DNA from 4 places in the Arthrobacter sp. P1_D12 genome. Region 3 is predicted to be linked to each of the others. Evidence: riboswitches for the same ligand, from Rfam matches in the RefSeq annotation. Region 3 holds a riboswitch; each other region holds the start of a gene.
What was found. Region 3 has a riboswitch for thiamine pyrophosphate ahead of thiC (phosphomethylpyrimidine synthase ThiC). Riboswitches for the same ligand answer to the same signal wherever they lie in the genome.
Positions count from the first base shown of each region.

Region 1: it holds a riboswitch for thiamine pyrophosphate, as region 3 does, so the genes downstream of both, AC1DZV_RS16875 (bifunctional hydroxymethylpyrimidine kinase/phosphomethylpyrimidine kinase) here and thiC (phosphomethylpyrimidine synthase ThiC) in region 3, are expected to answer to the same signal.
Region 2: it holds a riboswitch for thiamine pyrophosphate, as region 3 does, so the genes downstream of both, AC1DZV_RS14745 (ECF transporter S component) here and thiC (phosphomethylpyrimidine synthase ThiC) in region 3, are expected to answer to the same signal.
Region 4: it holds a riboswitch for thiamine pyrophosphate, as region 3 does, so the genes downstream of both, thiO (glycine oxidase ThiO) here and thiC (phosphomethylpyrimidine synthase ThiC) in region 3, are expected to answer to the same signal.

Region 1 is NZ_JBFUAR010000023.1:76,632-81,235, forward strand. It holds gene AC1DZV_RS16870 (Rne/Rng family ribonuclease) at 1-1,597, shown strand, start outside; TPP riboswitch at 1,746-1,843, shown strand; gene AC1DZV_RS16875 (bifunctional hydroxymethylpyrimidine kinase/phosphomethylpyrimidine kinase) at 1,826-3,520, shown strand; gene rplU (50S ribosomal protein L21) at 3,923-4,231, shown strand; gene rpmA (50S ribosomal protein L27) at 4,293-4,556, shown strand.
Region 2 is NZ_JBFUAR010000018.1:137,971-142,574, forward strand. It holds gene AC1DZV_RS14735 (energy-coupling factor transporter transmembrane component T family protein) at 1-652, opposite strand, end outside; gene AC1DZV_RS14740 (ABC transporter ATP-binding protein) at 649-2,310, opposite strand; gene AC1DZV_RS14745 (ECF transporter S component) at 2,339-2,986, opposite strand; TPP riboswitch at 3,053-3,196, opposite strand; gene AC1DZV_RS14750 (heme-degrading domain-containing protein) at 3,384-3,929, shown strand; gene AC1DZV_RS14755 (DUF4235 domain-containing protein) at 3,969-4,232, shown strand; gene mnhG (monovalent cation/H(+) antiporter subunit G) at 4,346-4,604, opposite strand, start outside.
Region 3 is NZ_JBFUAR010000010.1:24,847-29,450, reverse strand. It holds gene AC1DZV_RS09405 (alpha/beta fold hydrolase) at 1-691, shown strand, start outside; gene thiC (phosphomethylpyrimidine synthase ThiC) at 688-2,553, opposite strand; TPP riboswitch at 2,549-2,656, opposite strand; gene AC1DZV_RS09395 (GNAT family N-acetyltransferase) at 2,731-3,231, shown strand; gene AC1DZV_RS09390 (amidohydrolase family protein) at 3,235-4,341, shown strand; gene AC1DZV_RS09385 (VOC family protein) at 4,417-4,604, shown strand, end outside.
Region 4 is NZ_JBFUAR010000005.1:409,518-414,121, reverse strand. It holds gene AC1DZV_RS06410 (thiazole synthase) at 1-555, opposite strand, end outside; gene thiS (sulfur carrier protein ThiS) at 561-797, opposite strand; gene thiO (glycine oxidase ThiO) at 794-2,104, opposite strand; TPP riboswitch at 2,098-2,218, opposite strand; gene thiE (thiamine phosphate synthase) at 2,245-2,943, shown strand; gene AC1DZV_RS06390 (ferritin-like fold-containing protein) at 2,981-3,655, opposite strand; gene AC1DZV_RS06385 (RNB domain-containing ribonuclease) at 3,694-4,604, shown strand, end outside.

The DNA of each region.
Region 1 (4,604 bases), on a different contig from region 3:
CGTCATTGTCCGCACCGCGGCCGAGGGAGCTTCCGAGGAAGAGCTGACGCACGACATCAACCGCCTCCGCGCGCAGTGGGAAGGCATCGAGAGCCAGTCGACGTCCACCAAGATCCTCGCCCCCGAGCTGCTCTACGGCGAACCTGACCTGACCATCAAGGTGGTCCGGGACGTCTTCAACGAGGACTTCTCCAAGCTGATCGTCTCCGGCGAGGAAGCCTGGGACACCATCGAGGCCTACGTCACCTACGTCGCACCGGACCTCGTGGGCCGGCTCGAGAAGTGGACCAAGGACACGGACATCTTCGCGGCCTGGCGCATCGACGAGCAGATCCACAAGGCCCTGGACCGGAAGGTCTTCCTGCCTTCGGGCGGTTCGCTCGTGATCGACCGCACCGAAGCCATGACCGTGGTCGACGTCAACACCGGCAAATTCACCGGCTCTGGCGGCAACCTCGAGGAAACCGTCACCAAGAACAACCTGGAAGCGGCCGAGGAAGTCGTCCGGCAGCTGCGCCTGCGCGACATTGGCGGCATCATCGTGATCGACTTCATCGACATGGTGCTCGAATCCAACCGCGACCTCGTGCTGCGCCGCATGGTGGAGTGCCTGGGCCGGGACCGGACCAAGCACCAGGTGGCCGAGGTGACCTCGCTGGGCCTCGTGCAGATGACCCGCAAGCGGATGGGCACCGGGCTGCTGGAAGTCTTCGGCGAACAGTGCGAAACATGTGCGGGCCGCGGCATCGTCACCCACGACGAGCCGGTGGAGCACCGCCGCGCCAACACGGTCGCCGCGGAGCACTATGTGCCGCGCACCGAGGCGCAGCCTGCTGCCCGACCGGAACGCAAGAGCCGTCGCCGCGGCAGGGGAGGCCAGGGCGGAGAGACCGCGCCGGCCGCACCCGCGCCCGTCCACGCCGAACCCACCGAGGCCGAACGCCACGCCAAGGCCGAGGCCACCCGGGCCGCGCTGGCCAACATCGCTGCCGCAGCGCACGCCGCGCACCTGCACGACGGGGAAGCAGCCGCAGCCAGCGACGCCGGGGCCCGCCAGGCCGCCGTCGACGCCGTCACGCAGCTCGCAGCCGCCGACGAGGCAGCCGGCCGCCCCGCAACGGTGCTGACGTTTGGCGGCGAGCAGGTGGCCCTGCCCTTCGTCGAGCACGCGGAGGACGCGCCGTCACCGGCCCTGACCCTGGACCTGCTGACCGAGGCTTTCGCAAACCTGGGCGAAGCAGAGGCCGGCAAGCCGGACCAGACCGCCGGCCAGGCCGCCGGTCAGGCAGTGGCTGTTGCCGCACCGGAAGCCACGGCGCCCGAGGCGCCGGCGGCCGTCCGCGCTGCGGAGGCGCCGGCGTCACGCACGGCTGACACCACGACGCTGCGCGGCCGCCGCGCACGCCGCAACCGGAGTGCCAGCCGCGCCCAGGGTGCAGCCAACGAAACCTCCGTGGAGCACCGCGAGGCAACCCGGCCGGCCGCGGCCGGATCGGTCCACGAGGCCAAGGCTCCCGCTGCGGCCAGGCCTGCGTCCCTCCCGGCCGGCAACGAGCCGATCATCCTCGGCGTCGGCGTGCCGGCGTCGGAGCTGTAGTCCTCCGCGACTGACCACGTCCCCGTCCGGTCATTATTTCGACTGGTCGGGCTGCGGGTCCGGGTCAGGGCAGACGTAACATACGTCCGCCCGGGCCCGGGCCCGCTCGTGCGTTAACGGGTCCGCAGGGTGGCAGCGGCTAGGCTGGAACACTGACACGGGGTGCCGGGCATCGGGCCGGCTGAGATCCAGACCCGTTGAACCTGTCCGGTTAGCACCGGCGAAGGGATGTCTGCCTTGTCCGCGAGACCGAATCCGTCCGAGTTCCTCCCGCCCAATTTTCTGCACAGCGAGTCTCTGCCGACGCCGCCGCGCATTCCCCGTGTGCTGGCCATCGCCGGCTCCGATCCCTCCGGCGGGGCCGGAATCCAGGCCGATCTGAAGAGCATCGCGGCGAACGGCGGCTACGGCATGGCTGCCATCACCGCCCTGACAGCGCAGAACACCCAGGGCGTGCGTGCCGTCCACGTTCCCCCGGCGGCGTTCCTCACGGCGCAGCTGGACGCCATCAGCGACGACATCGGCATCGACGCCGTCAAGATCGGCATGCTCGGTGACGCCGCCGTGATCGACGCCGTCCGCGTCTGGCTGGAAAAGATGCGCCCCGCCGTCGTGGTCCTGGACCCGGTGATGGTCGCCACCAGCGGGGACCGGCTCCTGCAGGAATCCGCCGAGGCCGCCCTGCAGGGCCTCCTGCCGCTGGCGGACCTCATCACGCCCAACCTCGCCGAACTCGCCATCCTGCTCAAGGAGCCCGTCGCGGCCGACTGGTCCGAGGCCCTGGCGCAGGGCAAGCGGCTGGCCGCCCTGACCGGCACCACTGTCCTGGTTAAGGGCGGACACCTCCAGGGCGGCGGACCGGGGGACGGGCATGCCCACGACGTCGACGGCCACGACGCCGGCCACGACGCCGAAGCCGGCAACGGCGCCGCGGACGGCTGCCCGGACGCGCTGGTCAACACCGGCGGCCTGCTCGGCCAGGAAACGGTGGTGGTGCCGGGGGAGCGGATCGCGACGCGCAACAGCCACGGCACCGGCTGCTCCCTGTCCTCGGCCATGGCCACCGTGCAGGCCCGGGTGGGGGACTGGGAAGCGGCGCTGCGCGAAGTCAAACCGTGGCTGCTGGGCGCGCTCCGAGAAGCCTCGGCCCTGGACGTCGGCACCGGCAACGGCCCGGTCCACCACTTCCACCACCTCCAGCACCTCCAGGGCGGGCAGGCCCTCAAAGACGGCCAGCGCGGCCAGCACCGCCCGGCCGGGCACGGTCCTGCGGCGGGGGAGTTCGCCGCAGCCCTGCGCGCAGGAGCCGCGGGCGATCTTGAGGCGATCTACGCCCTCGACTTCGTCCGCGGACTGGCCGACGGCACCTTGCCCGAACACGAGTTCGCGTACTACCTCGCCCAGGACGCCATCTACCTCAACGGCTACTCCCGGGTCCTGGCCCGGGCCGCGGCGATTGCCCCCACCGAGGCCGAGCAGTTGTTCTGGGCCCGTTCGGCGCAGACCTGCCTGGAAGTCGAATCCGAGCTGCACCGGTCCTGGCTTAGCGCCCGCCCCACGGCCTCCACCCTGGGCCCGGTCACGAAAGCGTATGTGGACCACCTGCTGGCCGCCTCGGTCTCCGGCAGCTATGGCGTCCTCGTGGCGGCGGCGCTGCCCTGCTTCTGGCTCTACGCCGAGGTCGGTTCCACGCTGCACCGGGAGTTCCTGGCCGGCGGCGCCCCCTGGGAGCACCCCTACGCCGGCTGGCTGCGGACCTACGCCGACGAGGACTTCGCCGCCGCGACCCGGCAGGCCATCGCGTACACGGACACGGCGGCCGGGCGGGCATCGGAGAGCGAGCGGGAGGCCATGGCCCTGGCCTTCCGGCAGTCATCGCGCTACGAAGTGGACTTCTTCGACGCGCCGCGGCTGTACGCCTGACGCGAGCTGGTCCGGACTACCGGTACGATGGTGGGGCACGGTTCCGGAAGTCGTTGCGGCAACACAGCTCAGGATGGTCAAGATCCCGGCCAAGAACATTGGCGGGGACTTTGCATCAAGACGCTGTGGCGCCTATCACGGACTACCCGCCGGAACCAGCCTCATTTGCGGCCGAAGGCAAAATTAGCGTATTCTAGATCTTCGGTGCTTACGCCAACACTTGGGTTATGACCCTGAGAACAGTCCACTTGGAATTCCAAATGGATTTGTTCCGGGGGTAGCTCATGGGTTCCCCCGGGGAATCCACCGGCGTTGAGGCACAGCGTGAGCCGGTCCAAACAATTTGGCCCCTGGTTCCGCACGCAAATCTAGTAATAAACGTCGAGAGAAGTGAGTTCCCCAGTGGTGTACGCGATTGTCCGCGCAGGCGGCCGCCAAGAGAAGGTTTCCGTTGGAGACTTCGTTACCCTGAACCGCGTCCCCGGTGGAGCCGGCAGCACCTTTGAGTTGCCCGCACTGCTCCTGGTGGACGGTGACAAAGTCACGTCTGCTGCTGCGGACCTGGCCAAGGTAACGGTTACGGCTGAGATCCTCGAAGACCTCCGTGGTCCGAAGATCGTCATCCAGAAGTTCAAGAACAAGACCGGTTACAAGAAGCGTCAGGGCCACCGTCAGGAACTGACCAAGGTCAAGATCACCGGTATCAAGTAACTCCTCGTTACTGTTCAGGTTCCAGCAGATTCCCCAGAATTTTTGAAGGCAGGCATTTCAAATGGCACATAAAAAAGGCGCGAGTTCCACTCGCAACGGTCGTGACTCCAACGCCCAGTACCTCGGCGTCAAGCGCTTCGGTGGCCAGGTAGTTTCCGCAGGCGAGATCATCGTCCGCCAGCGCGGCACCCACTTCCACCCGGGCGCCGGCGTAGGCCGCGGCGGCGACGACACCCTGTTCGCCCTGACCCCCGGTGCTGTCGAGTTCGGCACCCGCCGTGGTCGCCGCGTTGTGAACATCGTGGCTGCTGCAGCTGCAGAGTAACAATAAGTTCTAAATCGGTGGGGCGGGCCATTAGGTCCGCTCCACCGG
Region 2 (4,604 bases), on a different contig from region 3:
ACCCGCGGGCCTCCATGGTCACCGCGAGCCGCGAGGCGCTCCGGATCGCCTGCACCAGGAGGCCGAAACTCTGGCCCAGCGTGGCGCGGAACCGCTGACAGGGGTTGCCGCTCGAGCCCACGCCGCGGGCCCGCCGGGCCATGCCGATGGTCTGCCATTGCTCGGCCATGATTCCGACGAGCCGCATCGCGGCCAGGGTGCCCAGGACGAACCGGTGCGGCAGTTTCGCGTTCTGGGCCAGGGCGTCGGCCAGGTCCGTGGGGTCGGTGCAGCTCATCAGCAGCACCGCGGGCAATGCGATCGCGAGCCCGCGGAGCATGAAGCCGATCCCCAGCTGCAGGGAACCGGCGCTGACGGACCAGATCCCCGCATCGAGCAGGACTGGTCCGGAATCGGGCGCCAGGATGGCCGTGCTCCAGCCGCCCAGCGCCGCCGCGAGGATCAGCGGCCAGCCGCGCTGCCACAGCAGGGCCACAGTCAGGCCCGCCAGCGGCAGGAGCAGCAGTTCGAACGCCAGCGCCACCGACGCCGACACCCAGTCAATGGAGAGCGCCAGGACCAGGGTGATCAGGGTGACCGCCGTGAACTTGGCGAGCGGGTTGGCCCGGGTCAGCAGCGCATGGTTGCCGCGCAGGCTCAGTGCGTCCCTCACGGCGAAGCTCCCTCCCGCAGCTGAAGATCCGGGCCGGGAGCGTCCGCGGCTGCGGGTTCCCGTGGCCGGAGGCGGAGTTCGGCGCCACCGAGGACGGCGCTGAATTCGGCGTCATGCGTCACGGACACGACGGCGGTGCCGGCGTCGAGGAGCTCGGAGAGGAACGAGGCGAGTTCGGCCCAGGTATTGGCATCCTGGCCGAAGGTGGGCTCGTCCAGGACCAGCACCTGGGGGTGCGCCGCCAGCACCGTGGCTACCGAAAGGCGCCGCTTCTCGCCGCCGGAGAGCGTGTAGGGGTTGGCGTCCACAAGCTCTGTCAGCCGCAGCCGCTCCAGCAGTTCGTCCACGCGGTCTTCGCCGTAGCCGAGGTGGCGCGGGCCGAACATGAGCTCGTCGAGGACCTTGCCGGTGACGAACTGGTGCTCGGGCTCCTGGAAGACGGTTCCGATCCTGGCGATCAGCTGCTGGGCCTTCCACCGGTAGGGATCGGGTCCGGCGCCATCGCGTAAGCGGCCACTGGAGCGACCACTGGAGCGACCACTGGAGTGACCAGTGGCGGGACTGCTCAGCTCCGCCGTGGCCGAGACCGTTCCCGCGACGGGCCGCAGGAGACCGGCCAGCGTCAGCGCCAGGGTGGACTTCCCCGTGCCGTTCTGTCCGGTGATGGTCAGCGCCTCGCCGGCGCGGACCCGGACCGAAACCCCGGACTGGACCGGACGCGGCGCGATGGTGCGGAAGCCGTCGCGCAGCCCGGCCCGCCGCGGCCGCTCGCGGGACACCGCGAGCGCGTCGGCCGCGAGCAGAGTCTGTCCCGCGCCCCGCGCCGGTGTCCGCATCCGCGTCGCCGGGACGTAGCCCGGCACCCAGACGCCCGCACCGGTGAGCATGTCCCGCGCCTCGGCCAGGACCCGGTCCGGCGGTCCGTCAATCAAGACCGCGGAGTCCGTGGCGGACCCTGGCTGGAGCACCACGATCCTGTCCACCAGGTCTTTCCAGACCCCCACCCGGTGCTCCACGACCACCAGCGTGGCGCCCGTCTTGTCCAGGCAGCGGCCGACGGCGTCCCGGACCTCCAGGACGCCCGCGGGGTCGAGGTTGGCGGTCGGCTCGTCGAGCAGGAGCAGCCCTGGCCGCATCGCGAGGATCCCGGCGAGCGCCAGCCGTTGCTTTTGTCCGCCGGAGAGGGCCGCCGTCGGGTGGTCCAGCGGCAGCTGTCCCAGCCCGACGTCGTCGAGGGCCTCGCGCACGCGCGGCCAGATCTCCGCCGCCGGGACGGCGAGGTTCTCCGCCCCGAAGGCGACGTCGTCACCGAGGCGGGAGAGCACCACCTGCGTTTCCGGGTCCTGCTGCACCAGCCCGGCGCGGCCGCGCTGCGCCCGTGGCGCGGCACCGTCGATCAGGAGGCTGCCGGTCTCGTCTGTGTTCTCGGCGTCGCCGGAGTCGCCGGGGTCGCCGGACGCGCCGTCGCCCAGCACACCGGCCAGGGCGTGGAGCAGCGTCGACTTGCCGGCGCCGGAGGGCCCCAGCAGGAGCACGCGCTCCCCCGGCCGGATGTCCAGGTCAAGGCCGCTGACCGCGGGCCTGGTCCGTCCGGCATGCCGCCAGCCCCAGCCGCGGGCCGTGACGGCGGCCGGCCGGACGCCCGGTGAAGATCTCATGATTCTCTGCAGGATTCAGCGACGGGGCTCAGGAAAAGACGGGCTCCGTGGCGGCCTTGCGGGAGGCAAAGGAGCCCAGCACTCCAGTCTTCGCCAGGCCGCGGGTGGCGAGCCAGGCCAGTCCGCCGGCAATCACTGCGCCGGAGATCGTCGTGAAGACGATGTAGGCGAGCTTGTCGCCGGCCTCGTAGGCGATGTTCCAGCCCCACGGCAGGAATGAATCGTTCAGGCCGCAGAAGAGGCCCGCCCCGGCGCCGGCCAGCACGGAGACGGGCAGGTTGAACTTCTTGTAGAGGAAGGCCGCGAAGACCAGTTCGGCGCCGAGGCCCTGCAGGATGCCGGAGATCAGCACCGTGGTGCCGTACTGCGAACCCATGATGAGCTCGCCGGTGGCCGCGACGGTTTCGCAGAAGAGCGCGGCGCCCGGCTTGCGGATGATGAGCATGCCCAGCACCGCCGGGATCATCCAGCCGCCGGCGTAGAGTCCGCTCAACGGCGGGTAGACCGCGTTGACCGGAGTCGAGATCAGGTTCGCGCCCTGGGACCAGGCCCAGAAAATGACGCCGCCGGCAACGGCGATCAACGCGGCCACCACAATGTCCACCACACGCCAGCTGTAGTTGCGCCGGGCGGATGAACGGCTGGCGGAACCATGCTGTGCTGAAATATCTGTCATGTCGTCCTCCTGAGGAACAGGAGGGGAGGGTGCGCCGGCCGGTCTCGGCTTCCGCCGCCCTCCGCGCACCCTGAGAACTCGACTCCCTTGCGCCGGTACTAACCGGATCAGGTTCGAGGGTCTGCGGCTGTCCGCACTCTCAGCGCCCACCAAAGGTTTCCCCGGATTGTTCCGGCGATGCCCGACGGCGGCGCTCCCCTGTCGTAATTATTTTCGCCCTTGTGGACTGGCTCAGTTTACACCCGGACGGCCGGGTTTTCAGTGGTGTGCCGTCACAATCGTGGACCGGACGGCGGAAGTCCCGGCGGCCCGGAAAACCCTCTTGGTAGAGTCGTCGTGCCGGACCCCCGGACCCGCCAGCGGGCGGCCTCGTCACCCACCGGAAAGCTGGAATATTTTGTCGCACACACCGGTCACCCAAGATCCTTTCGGGGAATACGATCCCGACTCCAGTGAGCCGCAGCCGCAGGGTTCCCTGGCGGTGCTCATCGGCCGCGTGCTGGCCGAGATAGAGGCGCTCCAGTTCGCGTCGTTCAGCAAGGATGACGCCCTGGACCTCGGGCTCCTCCTTGTCGAGCTGGGCAGGCAACGCTCGCTGCCCATCGCCGTCGACATCACCAAAGGCGAGCAGGTGCTCTTCCACGCCGCGCTGGACGGCGCCACACCGGACAATGAGCGCTGGATCAACGCCAAGAAGCGCACCGCCATGCGGTACGAGGTCCCGTCCCTGCTGGTGGGCCTCCGGGCCCGCGCCGCCGGCGGAAGGATTGAGGACAACGCCTGGTGGGATCAGTCGGAGTTCGCCGCCCACGGCGGGGCGTTCCCCATCTACGTGCGCGGCACGGGCGCCGTCGCCGTCGCCACCGTCTCCGGCCTGCCCCAGAAGGCGGATCACGAACTCGTGGTCGAGGCCCTGCGGATGGTCCTCACCCCGGAACGCTAGGCTAGGGGAAAACCGTTCCCGTCCCAAGGAGACCGAAGAATGAACATCCTCATCAAGCTGCTCGGCACCGGCGTCAGCCTCCTGGCCGGCTTTGCCGGCACCAAGCTGGTGGACACCATGTGGGAAAAGTCCACGGGCAACAAGCCGCCCAAAGGCCAGGAGGACGACGTTCCCACGACCCTGCGCTCGGCCCTGACGTTCGCCCTGATCTCCGCATCGGTCAGCGCCATCATCCAGGTGCTCGCCAACCGCGGCACCCAGCGCGCGATCACCCGCTTCGCCAAGACCCAGGACGTCGTCTGACCTGACCCGACCAGCCGCGGCGCCCACCGCGGCAGTCGAAGGCCCCGGCCGCGTCCGTCGATGTGCCGGCCGGGTCCGCCGGGCCGTACGGGTCCGCCGGGCCGTACGGGGGCTCAGCGGTCGTCGTCGTCCGCTCCGTGCGTGGCCGCATGCTGGGCGGCCTTCTGGACTACCGCCTCGAGCTCGTCGGAGCTCAGCAGCTCCGGGTGCAGGTGCTTGGTCCGGTAGCCGGCCCGGCCCACCATGTGGGCGGACACGGGCACGGTGAGCAGCTGGAAGAGCCAGGCCACCAGCAGGACGGGCCACACCGACCAGGTGCGCATCTGCAGGCCGAGGGCCGCCAGCAGCAGGAACAGGCCGAGGACCTGCGGT
Region 3 (4,604 bases):
CGGCGCCGCCGCGTGGCCAAAACAGCACGGAATGGCGCTGGACTACGACGCCCTGTTCCTGCGGCGGCACGGGTTTGACGCCGTCGCGGAACCGCTCGAATCCAACTTCGCCGCCGACGCCGCCATCGTGCTCGCCTCGCTGGCAGACGACGGCCGCGGCGAGGCTGGCGGCCACGTGGTGGCCCATTCGCAGGGCGCGATCGCGGCGATGATGGCCGCCGTCGAACGGCCCGACCTCGTCCAGTCGCTGACCCTGGTGGAACCGGCCTGCTTGTCCCTGACCGCGGAGCTCCCGGCCACCGCCGCGCACCGGGCCCTGATGCAGCCGCTCTTCGACGTCCGCCACAACCTCAGCGACGACGACTTCCAGCGGGAGTTCATCCGCCGCGCGTTCGCGGCGGACGCCCCCGGGGCCACGACGCCGGAGGCCCTCCGGGCTGCGCGCCGGCTCCGCCTGCAGGCGCCGCCGTGGGAAGCCCCGCTGCAGATCGTGCCGGGGGTGCCGACCCTGGTCCTGACCGGCGGCTGGGAACCGCTGTATGAGGAAATCGCCGGCTACCTGCGCGAGACCGGCGCCCTGCACCGCACGGCGCCGGGAGGGCACCGGCCCCAGGATTCAGCCGAAGGGGACCGGGCCATCCGCTCCTACATCGCCGAGGTCAGCCGGCACCAGCACGCCCGGGCCTCCTAGGAAGCTGCGCGTCCTCCCACCGAGGGCTGCGGCAGGTAGACCTTGCCGCCCGAGGCGAGGAACTCGTTGCTCTTCGCCCGCATTCCGGCCGCCATCTGCGCCAGGGCCGCCTGCGAATCAGCTGAACCGTATTCGTCCCGGATATCCTGGCTGATCCGCATGGAGCAGAACTTCGGACCACACATCGAACAGAAGTGGGCTGTCTTGGCCGGCTCCGCGGGAAGCGTCTCATCGTGGAAGGCCTCGGCCGTGACCGGGTCCAGGGACAGCGCGAACTGGTCCCGCCAACGGAACTCAAACCGCGCCTTGGACAGCGCATCGTCGCGTTCGTGCGCGCCGGGGTGGCCCTTGGCGAGGTCCGCGGCATGGGCCGCGATCTTGTAAGTGATCACGCCCGTCTTCACATCGTCCTTGTTCGGCAGCCCGAGGTGTTCCTTGGGCGTGACGTAGCAGAGCATGGCGGTGCCGTAGCGGGCGATCTCGGTGGCGCCGATCGCCGAGGTGATGTGGTCGTAGCCCGGTGCGATGTCCGTGACGAGCGGCCCGAGCGTATAGAACGGGGCGCCCTTGCAGAGTTCCTGCTGGCGTTCCACGTTTTCCCGGACGAGGTGGAAGGGCACGTGCCCGGGGCCCTCCACCATGACCTGCACATCGAAGTCCCAGGCCCGCTGGGTGAGTTCGGCCAGGGTGTCCAGTTCGGCGAACTGTGCCGCGTCGTTGGCGTCCGCCGTCGCGCCGGGCCGCAGCCCGTCGCCCAGGGAGAACGCGACGTCGTAGCGTGCGAAGATCTCGCACAGCTCGTCGAAGTGGGTGTAGAGGAAATTCTCCTGATGGTGCGCCAGGCACCAGCCGGCCATGATGGAGCCGCCGCGGGACACGATGCCGGTGACCCGGTTGGCCGTCAGCGGCACGTAGCGCAGCAGCACGCCGGCGTGGATGGTCATGTAGTCCACGCCCTGCTCGCACTGTTCGATCACGGTGTCCCGGAAGATCTCCCAGGTCAAGGCATTGGCCTCGCCGTTGACCTTCTCCAGCGCCTGGTAGATCGGGACCGTTCCGATGGGGACGGGGGAGTTGCGGATGATCCACTCGCGCGTGGTGTGGATGTCGTCCCCGGTGGAGAGGTCCATGACGGTGTCCGCGCCCCATTGCGTGGCCCACTGGAGTTTGTCGACCTCCTCGGCGATGGAGCTGGTCACGGCGGAGTTGCCGATATTGGCGTTGATTTTCACCAGGAACGCCTTGCCGATGATCATCGGCTCGGATTCGGGGTGGTTGACGTTGTTGGGAATGATCGCGCGGCCCGCGGCCACCTCGCTGCGCACCAGCTCCACATCGCAGTTCTCCCGCAGCGCGACGAACCGCATTTCCTGGGTGATCACGCCGTCCCGGGCGTAGCGCATCTGCGTGACGGTCCTGCCCTCAACGGCGCGGCGCGGCACCGGCCGGCCGCCCCGCCACTCGGCCGACGCCGCACCGCGGCGCACCGCCGATTTGCCGTCGTCGAGCAGCTCCCGTTCGCGGCCGGCGTAGGGTTCGGTGTCCGCCCTGGCTTCAATCCAGGGGGTGCGGAACGGCTCGAGGCCGCGGACGGGATCGCTGCCCGGGCCGGCAGTGCGGTAGACCCGGAACGGCGGGTTCCGGACGCCGCCCGGGGAGGGTTCCAGGGCTATCTCGGTCACCGGCACGCGGATGCCGTGCTCCGGGTCCGTGCTGAAGGCCAGCGAGTGGGACTTCAGCGACTGTGTGGGGGCCGGAGGCTGGCTTGGGGCAGACCCGTGCTGGGCAGACCCGTGCTGGGCTGGCCCAGTGGGGGCTGACTCATTGTGGGCAGGGCTGTGCTGTGTCACTTGGGAGTTCACGGAAATACTCACTTCCTTCGCCGGCATTACCCGGACAGGTTCAACGGTCGCAGGCTGCGTCAGCCCGATCTCAGCCCCTGCAGGGGCACCCGTGTGGTCGTAGACGAAGCTACCACGCACCTCCGGCCGGCCGTCGAGTGTGACGCGGGCGGCGGGCCGCGGTGTTAACGTGGCACGGTGACTCTGCCCAAGGCGCTGCCCCGCATCCGGACCGCGACGCCGGAAGATCTCCCGGCGCTGCCGGCTTTCGAGGCCGCAGCAGACGCCGTCCTCATAGAGGAACTGGGGAACCGGCCGCTCCCGGCTCCGCAGTTGACGGCGCCGGTCGAGCCGCTGTTCATACTTGTCGCCGGAACTCCGCCCGTAGGCTTTGCCCGCGTTGACGAACTCGGCGGCCAGGCCCATCTGGAGCAACTCTCCGTGCAGCCGGACTTTGGCAGGCGGGGGATCGGACGGTCCCTGGTGGAGGCGGCCCTCGATGCGGCCCGGGGCCGCGGCTATTCATGGATGACGCTTTGCACCTTCGCCGGCGTCCCGTTCAATGCGCCGTTTTACGCGGGCTGCGGGTTCGAGGAAATCGCCCGGCCCGGGCAGGCGCTGGCTGCCCTGCGGATCCACGAAGCGCAGCTGGGGCTCGATGATCTGGGCCCGCGGATTGCCATGCGGATTAGGCTTTAGGCCATGACCAGCATCATCGAGTTCAGCGGGCCCATCCTCACGGCGGCGAACCAGGTCTGCTACGGGTTGTGGTCGGTGGAGGGCAGGCTGACCTTTCGCCGGCCCGCGGCCGCGCCGGAGCTCGTGCTGGACGGCTGGGTCATGCCCGGTCTCGTGGACGCACACTGCCACATCGGCCTCGGCCCGGGCGGGGACGTTACCGAGGACACCGCGGAATTCCAGGCCCTGGCGGACCGCAACGCCGGGACGCTCCTGGTCCGCGACGCGGGCGCCGTCCACAACACACGCTGGCTCCAGCAACGCGTGGACCTTCCCCGGATCATCCGCTCGGGCCGGCACCTCGCGAGGACCCGGCGCTACCTGCCGGGCCTGGCCGTCGAGGTCGAGCCGGAGGATCTCGTCGAGGCCGTGCGGAAGCAGGCCCGCGCGGGCGACGGCTGGGTCAAGCTCGTGGGGGACTGGATCGACCGCGACGCCGGCGATCTCGCCGCCAGTTTTCCCGCCCGGACGGTCAAGGACGCCGTCCGGGCCGCCCACGATGAGGGGGCCCGCGTCACCGCACACTGCTTCGCCGAAGACACCCTCGATGACATGCTCGACGCCGGGATCGACTGCATCGAGCACGCCACCGGGCTGCTGCCGCGGCACCTGCCGCGCTTCCTCGAACAGGGTGTTCCGATCGTGCCCACCCTGATCAACATCGCCACGTTCCCGGACATCGCCGCCCGGGCGGCGGCCAAGTTCCCCCGCTACGCAGCCCACATGCGCTGGCTGTGGGAGCGCCGGGCAGAGCGGATCCTCGAAGCCCACGAGGCCGGGGTGGCAATCTACGCCGGTACCGACGCCGGCAGCGTGATCAGCCATGGCAGGATCGTGGACGAGATTCAGGCCCTGCACGCCGCCGGCCTTGCCGCCGCTGCCGCCCTCGACTCCGCGAGCTGGTCGGCGCGGACCTGGCTCGGCGCGGAGTCCATCGGTGAAGGGGCAAGTGCTGATGTCCTCGTCACCGCCGAGGATCCGCGGAGCAATCCGGCCACGCTCCGCCAGATCCGGCATATCGTGCTGCGTGGGCTGCCGGTGGACCGGGCGCCAGGCGGTCATGAGGAATAAATTGAAGCTTCAAGTAATTTAGCTTTATATAGAGTCGCCGAAGGCCGGCGGCTAACAAATCCACGGAGCGTTGTCATGACCGCAGAAGCCAGCACCCAAGACCTCCTTCCTGCCGAACTCACCATGGGCACCGTGATGCTCAAGGTCGGCGACATGAAGCTGATGACCGACTACTACCAGCGCGCCCTCGGCCTGGAGACTGTGGCCGAACAGGACGGCGGGCTCTACCTTGGGCGCCAGCAGAAGCCGCTGGTGCATCTGGC
Region 4 (4,604 bases), on a different contig from region 3:
GTTGTGCGGGTTCAGGATGCCCAGTCCGGTGCCGATCGGGGCGCCCAACGGCATCACGGCCGTCGCGCCGAGGTTTTCGAGCCGGAGGGCAAGCACGGGGTCGTCGTTCGTGTAGGCGAAGACCTTAAAGCCTCGGGCCACCAGCTGTTCGGTTGCGTCCACGAGTTCGACGGCGTCCGGCAGCAGTGTGTGCTCGTCGGCAATGACTTCGAGCTTGACCCAGTCCGTTTCCAGGGCCTCCCGCGCCAGTTCGGCGGTGAGGACGGCGTCCTTGGCGGTGAAGCAGCCTGCCGTGTTCGGCAGCACCCGGATCTGATGGTCCTCGAGCAGCTGGAACAGCGAGCCCGTCTCCGCCGGCGAATAGCGGCGCATCGCCACCGTGGTCAGCTCCGTCCCGGACGCCACCAGCGCCGCCCCGAGCCCGTCCAGGCTCGGCGCACCGCCGGTTCCCATGATGAGGCGGGAGCCGAGCCTTACGCCGTCGACCACGAACGGATCGGCCACCGCACCGGTCATGGGGACGGCCTGTGTTCCTGCGAACGTCGTCTCGTTCATGCTGGTCATCCTCCCTGGACTGCCGTGACAAGTTCGACGTCGTCGCCGTCGGCGAGCGCCGTGGCGTGCCACTGGCTGCGCGGCACCACTTCGGCGTTGCGGGCCACGGCGACACCGAGCTTCCGCCCGTCGGCAGCGCGGCCGTCGGGGCCGATGCTCCGGCCCGTGAGCTGGCTGACGAGTGTGGAGACGGAGGCGCCGTCGGCGACGCTCTGCTCCGTTCCGTTGAGTCGGATGTTCATGCTGCTTCCTTCTTGGGGCTGTCCCCGGACGTATCCGGGATGCGGGAAAAACGGTCGGGGCGGAACCCGGCCCAGCGCGGGTCCGGCGTGAAGTCCATGAGTTGCCGGCACACGACTGCAGCGGCGGGGGTCAGCAGGACGCCGTGCCGGAAGAATCCCGTGGCGATGATGAGCCCCGGGACGTCCCCGCCGTCCGGTCGTGCGACCCGCCCCAACAGCGGGGCGTTGTCCGGTGTGCCGGGCCGGGCCCGCGCCGTGGCTTCCAGCAGCTCCAGCTCGGCGACCGCGGGCACCAGCTGCTGGGCATCCCGCAGCAGCTGGTAAATGCCGCCGGCCGAAACCGCGTGGGGGTCCGACGGCCCGTCCTCGCGCTGGGTGGCCCCAATCACCACGGTGCCGTCCTGGCGGGGGACGATGTACACCGGGACGCCGCGCACCATGCCCCGCACGGTGGCCGTGAGCAGCGGCTGCAGATGCGGGGGCACGCGAAGCCGGAGGATGTCGCCGTAGACGGGGCGCAGCGGCAGCGCCAGTCCTGCGGGCAGCTCCTCGAGCCCGGCGGCGCCGAGCCCGTTGGCGACCACGGTTTCCGCTGCCCGCACGGAACCGCCGCCGGCCAGCCGCACACCCGCCACCTGTCCGTCCTGCCACAGCAGGCCTGCCGCGCGCCGCCGGACGAAGCTGCCGCCTTCCGCACCGAGCACGCCCGCGAGCCGGGTGATCAGCAGGCGGGGGTCCACCTGGTGGTCGGCCGGGATCTCGAAGGCACACGAGATGCCGGGACTCAGCAGGGGCTCCCGGGTGCGTGCCTCGCGCACTGTCAGTGGCTCCACGGCCAGGCCGCACGCCTGCTGGACTTCCCTCAAGTCCGCGAGCGCGCGCCGGTCCGCCGCGTCGGCCCCCACCGCCAGGGTCGGCGTCGTTAAGTAGCCGGTACCCGCCGGGGAATCCGCGCCGGCGGCACCGGCGTCGAGAGCCGCAGCGAATCCTGGCCACAACCGGGAGGCCTCAAGCATCAGTTCCAGGAGCTGCTCCTCCTGGTAGTGCAGTTCACTGACGGGGGCCAGCATGCCGGCCGCGGCCCAGCTGGCTCCGCTGCCGGGAGCATCATCGATCAGGACCACGGATCGGCCCGAGCGGATGGCCTCGAACGCGATGCCATGGCCGATCACCCCGCCGCCGATCACGGCCACGTCGGCAGTCGAATCCCCCGCGATGATTCCCTCTGCGGTACCGGGCCCTGTGTCACAAACCTGGGCGGCGGCGTCATTTGCGGCTCCGGCCGCACGGCCTGCTCGTGTGCCCATGAAGAATTCCTTCCCTACGCCGGTACTAGCCGGATCAGGTCAAGCGGTCGGCTCTGACGCCCTCTCAGCCGGGCAGCGGCGACATGGCTGCTGCGGGCTCCCGCGGTATGCGCCCAGTTTAGAGGAACTAGGCTGGTCCCATGAGCCAGGACCCTCTCCACACCACCGCCCGCCTCTATCTCTGCACCGACGCCCGCAGGGACCGCGGCGACTTCGAGGACTTCGTGGACGCCGCCTTCGCCGGCGGCGTGGACATCATCCAGTTGCGCGACAAGTCGCTCGAGGCCTCCGAGGAGCTGGAACTGCTGGAGGTCCTGCACACCGCAGCGCAGCGCCACGGGCGTCTGTGGGCCGTCAATGACCGGGCGGACATCGCCTCCCTGTCCGGGGCTCCGGTGTTCCATGTCGGTCAGAAGGACATTTCGCTCGACGCCGCCCGCGGCTTTCTCGGCAAGGATGCCGTGATCGGCCTGTCCACCCACAGCCCGAAGCAGGTGGACGCCGCCATCGCTGCCGCGCCCGGCCGCAAAGGACTCGATTACTTCTGTGTTGGCCCCGTGTGGGCGACGCCCACCAAACCCGGACGCGCCGCCGTCGGCCTCGATCTGGTGCGCTACGCCGCCCAGGCGATCGGCGGGGCGGACACGGAGGGAACCGGCAAGGTCAACGAAAGCCTGCTGCCGTGGTTCGCGATCGGCGGGATCGACCTCAGTAACGTGGAGCAGGTAGTCGATGCCGGTGCCCGGCGGATCGTCGTGGTCCGGGCGATCACCGACGCCGCTGATCCGGCCCACGCGGCCGGAGCCTTGCTGGCGGCGCTGGACGCCGCCGCATCCTAAGCAGGTCCCCGGCCCGTAATACCGGCCGGCACTGAAACTATCCGGCGAGACCCAGCTCCGTCATCCGGCGCGCGTGATTCGCTGCGAGTTCGGCCGCCAGGCCGTTGACCAGCGCCCGGGCGCCGGCGTCGTCCAGCCCCGACAGTCCGCCGAGGAACGCGTGCTCAGCGCTGACACGCTGGGCGTGGTTCAGGACCTCCCCCAGCAGGCGCCGGGCCCACAGCGCCAGGCGCGACGCGAGCCGGGGGTCATCGGCCAGGGCCGCCTTGAGGCGGGCCTGCAGCACGGCCGTGGACTCACCGGTGGAGCGGACCTGCCCGATCAACTCACGGGTCGCGGCGTCGACGTACCGGCCCACGACGCCGTAAAAGTCCGCGGCGACCGTGTCGATCACGTAGGCCTTCATGAGGGCCTCGTACCAGTCCGACGGGCGCGTGCGTTCGTGGAAGTGGTCCACCGAGGGCTGGAACGGCAGCATGGCGGCCTCCGTATCCAAGCCCATGTGTTCGAGGCGGGTTCGGACGAGTTCGTAATGCTGGAACTCGACCACCGCCATCCTGCCCAGCACCGCACGGTCATGCAGCGTGGGCGAATACCGGGCACTCGAGGACAGCCGTTCGAAGGCGGAAAGCTCGCCGTACGCCAAGACTCCCAGCAGGTCGGCGATGAAGCTGTTGTAGAGGGCCGGATCGTCCGCAGTTGCGCTCATCATCCAAGACTAATAGCGGAAATCGGGCTACCCTGATTTTCGTGTCCCATCATCGCCTGACCCCCAGTGTCCACGAGCAGCAGAACCAGCTTGCCGGGGCCCTCAAGGCGTTGCGCACCACGCTGGAACTGCCCGGCCCGTTCCCCGAAGTTGTGCTGCGCGACGCGGAGGCGGCAGTGGCCGAGCACAAGCTCCCGGACCTTGACCTCACGCATGTCGAGTTCGTGACCATCGATCCGGCGTCGTCCACCGACTTGGACCAGGCCCTCTTTATCGAACGGAGCGACGGCGGCTACAAGGTCTTCTATGCCATCGCCGACGTCCCCTCTTTTGTCGCCCCGGGCGGGGCGCTCGACGCCGAGACCCGGCGCCGCGGCCAGACCTTCTACACCCCGGACGGCCGGATTCCGCTGCATCCGGAGATCATCAGCGAGGCCGCCGGCAGCCTGCTCGCCGGGCAGCTGTGCGCTGCTTTCGTCTGGGAGTTCGAGCTCGACGCCGCGGCAGAGGTCGCCTCGGTCCTCGTGCGCCGGGCACAGGTCCGCAGCCGCGCGAAGCTCAACTACAAGGGCGTGCAGGCCGAGCTCGACGCCGGCACCGCGTCGCCCGTGCTGCAGCTGCTGAAAGAAGTAGGCATTAAACGGGTGGAACTGGAACGCCTGCGCGGCGGCGCGAGCCTGAACATGCCGGAACAGGAGATCCAGCAACTGCCCGACGGCGGCTACCGGATCGTGGCGGCCCCGCCGCTGCCGGTGGAGGACTGGAACGCCCAGATTTCACTCATGACCGGGATGGCCGCCGCGGCGCTCATGCTCCAGGGCAAAGTCGGCATCCTGCGCACCATGCCCGCCCCGGACGAGGCGTCACTGCGCCACTTCCACCGGCAGACCCACGCCCTCGGCAAGCCCTGGGACGGGGAAATGCGCTACGGCGAGTACCTGCGGACCCTTGA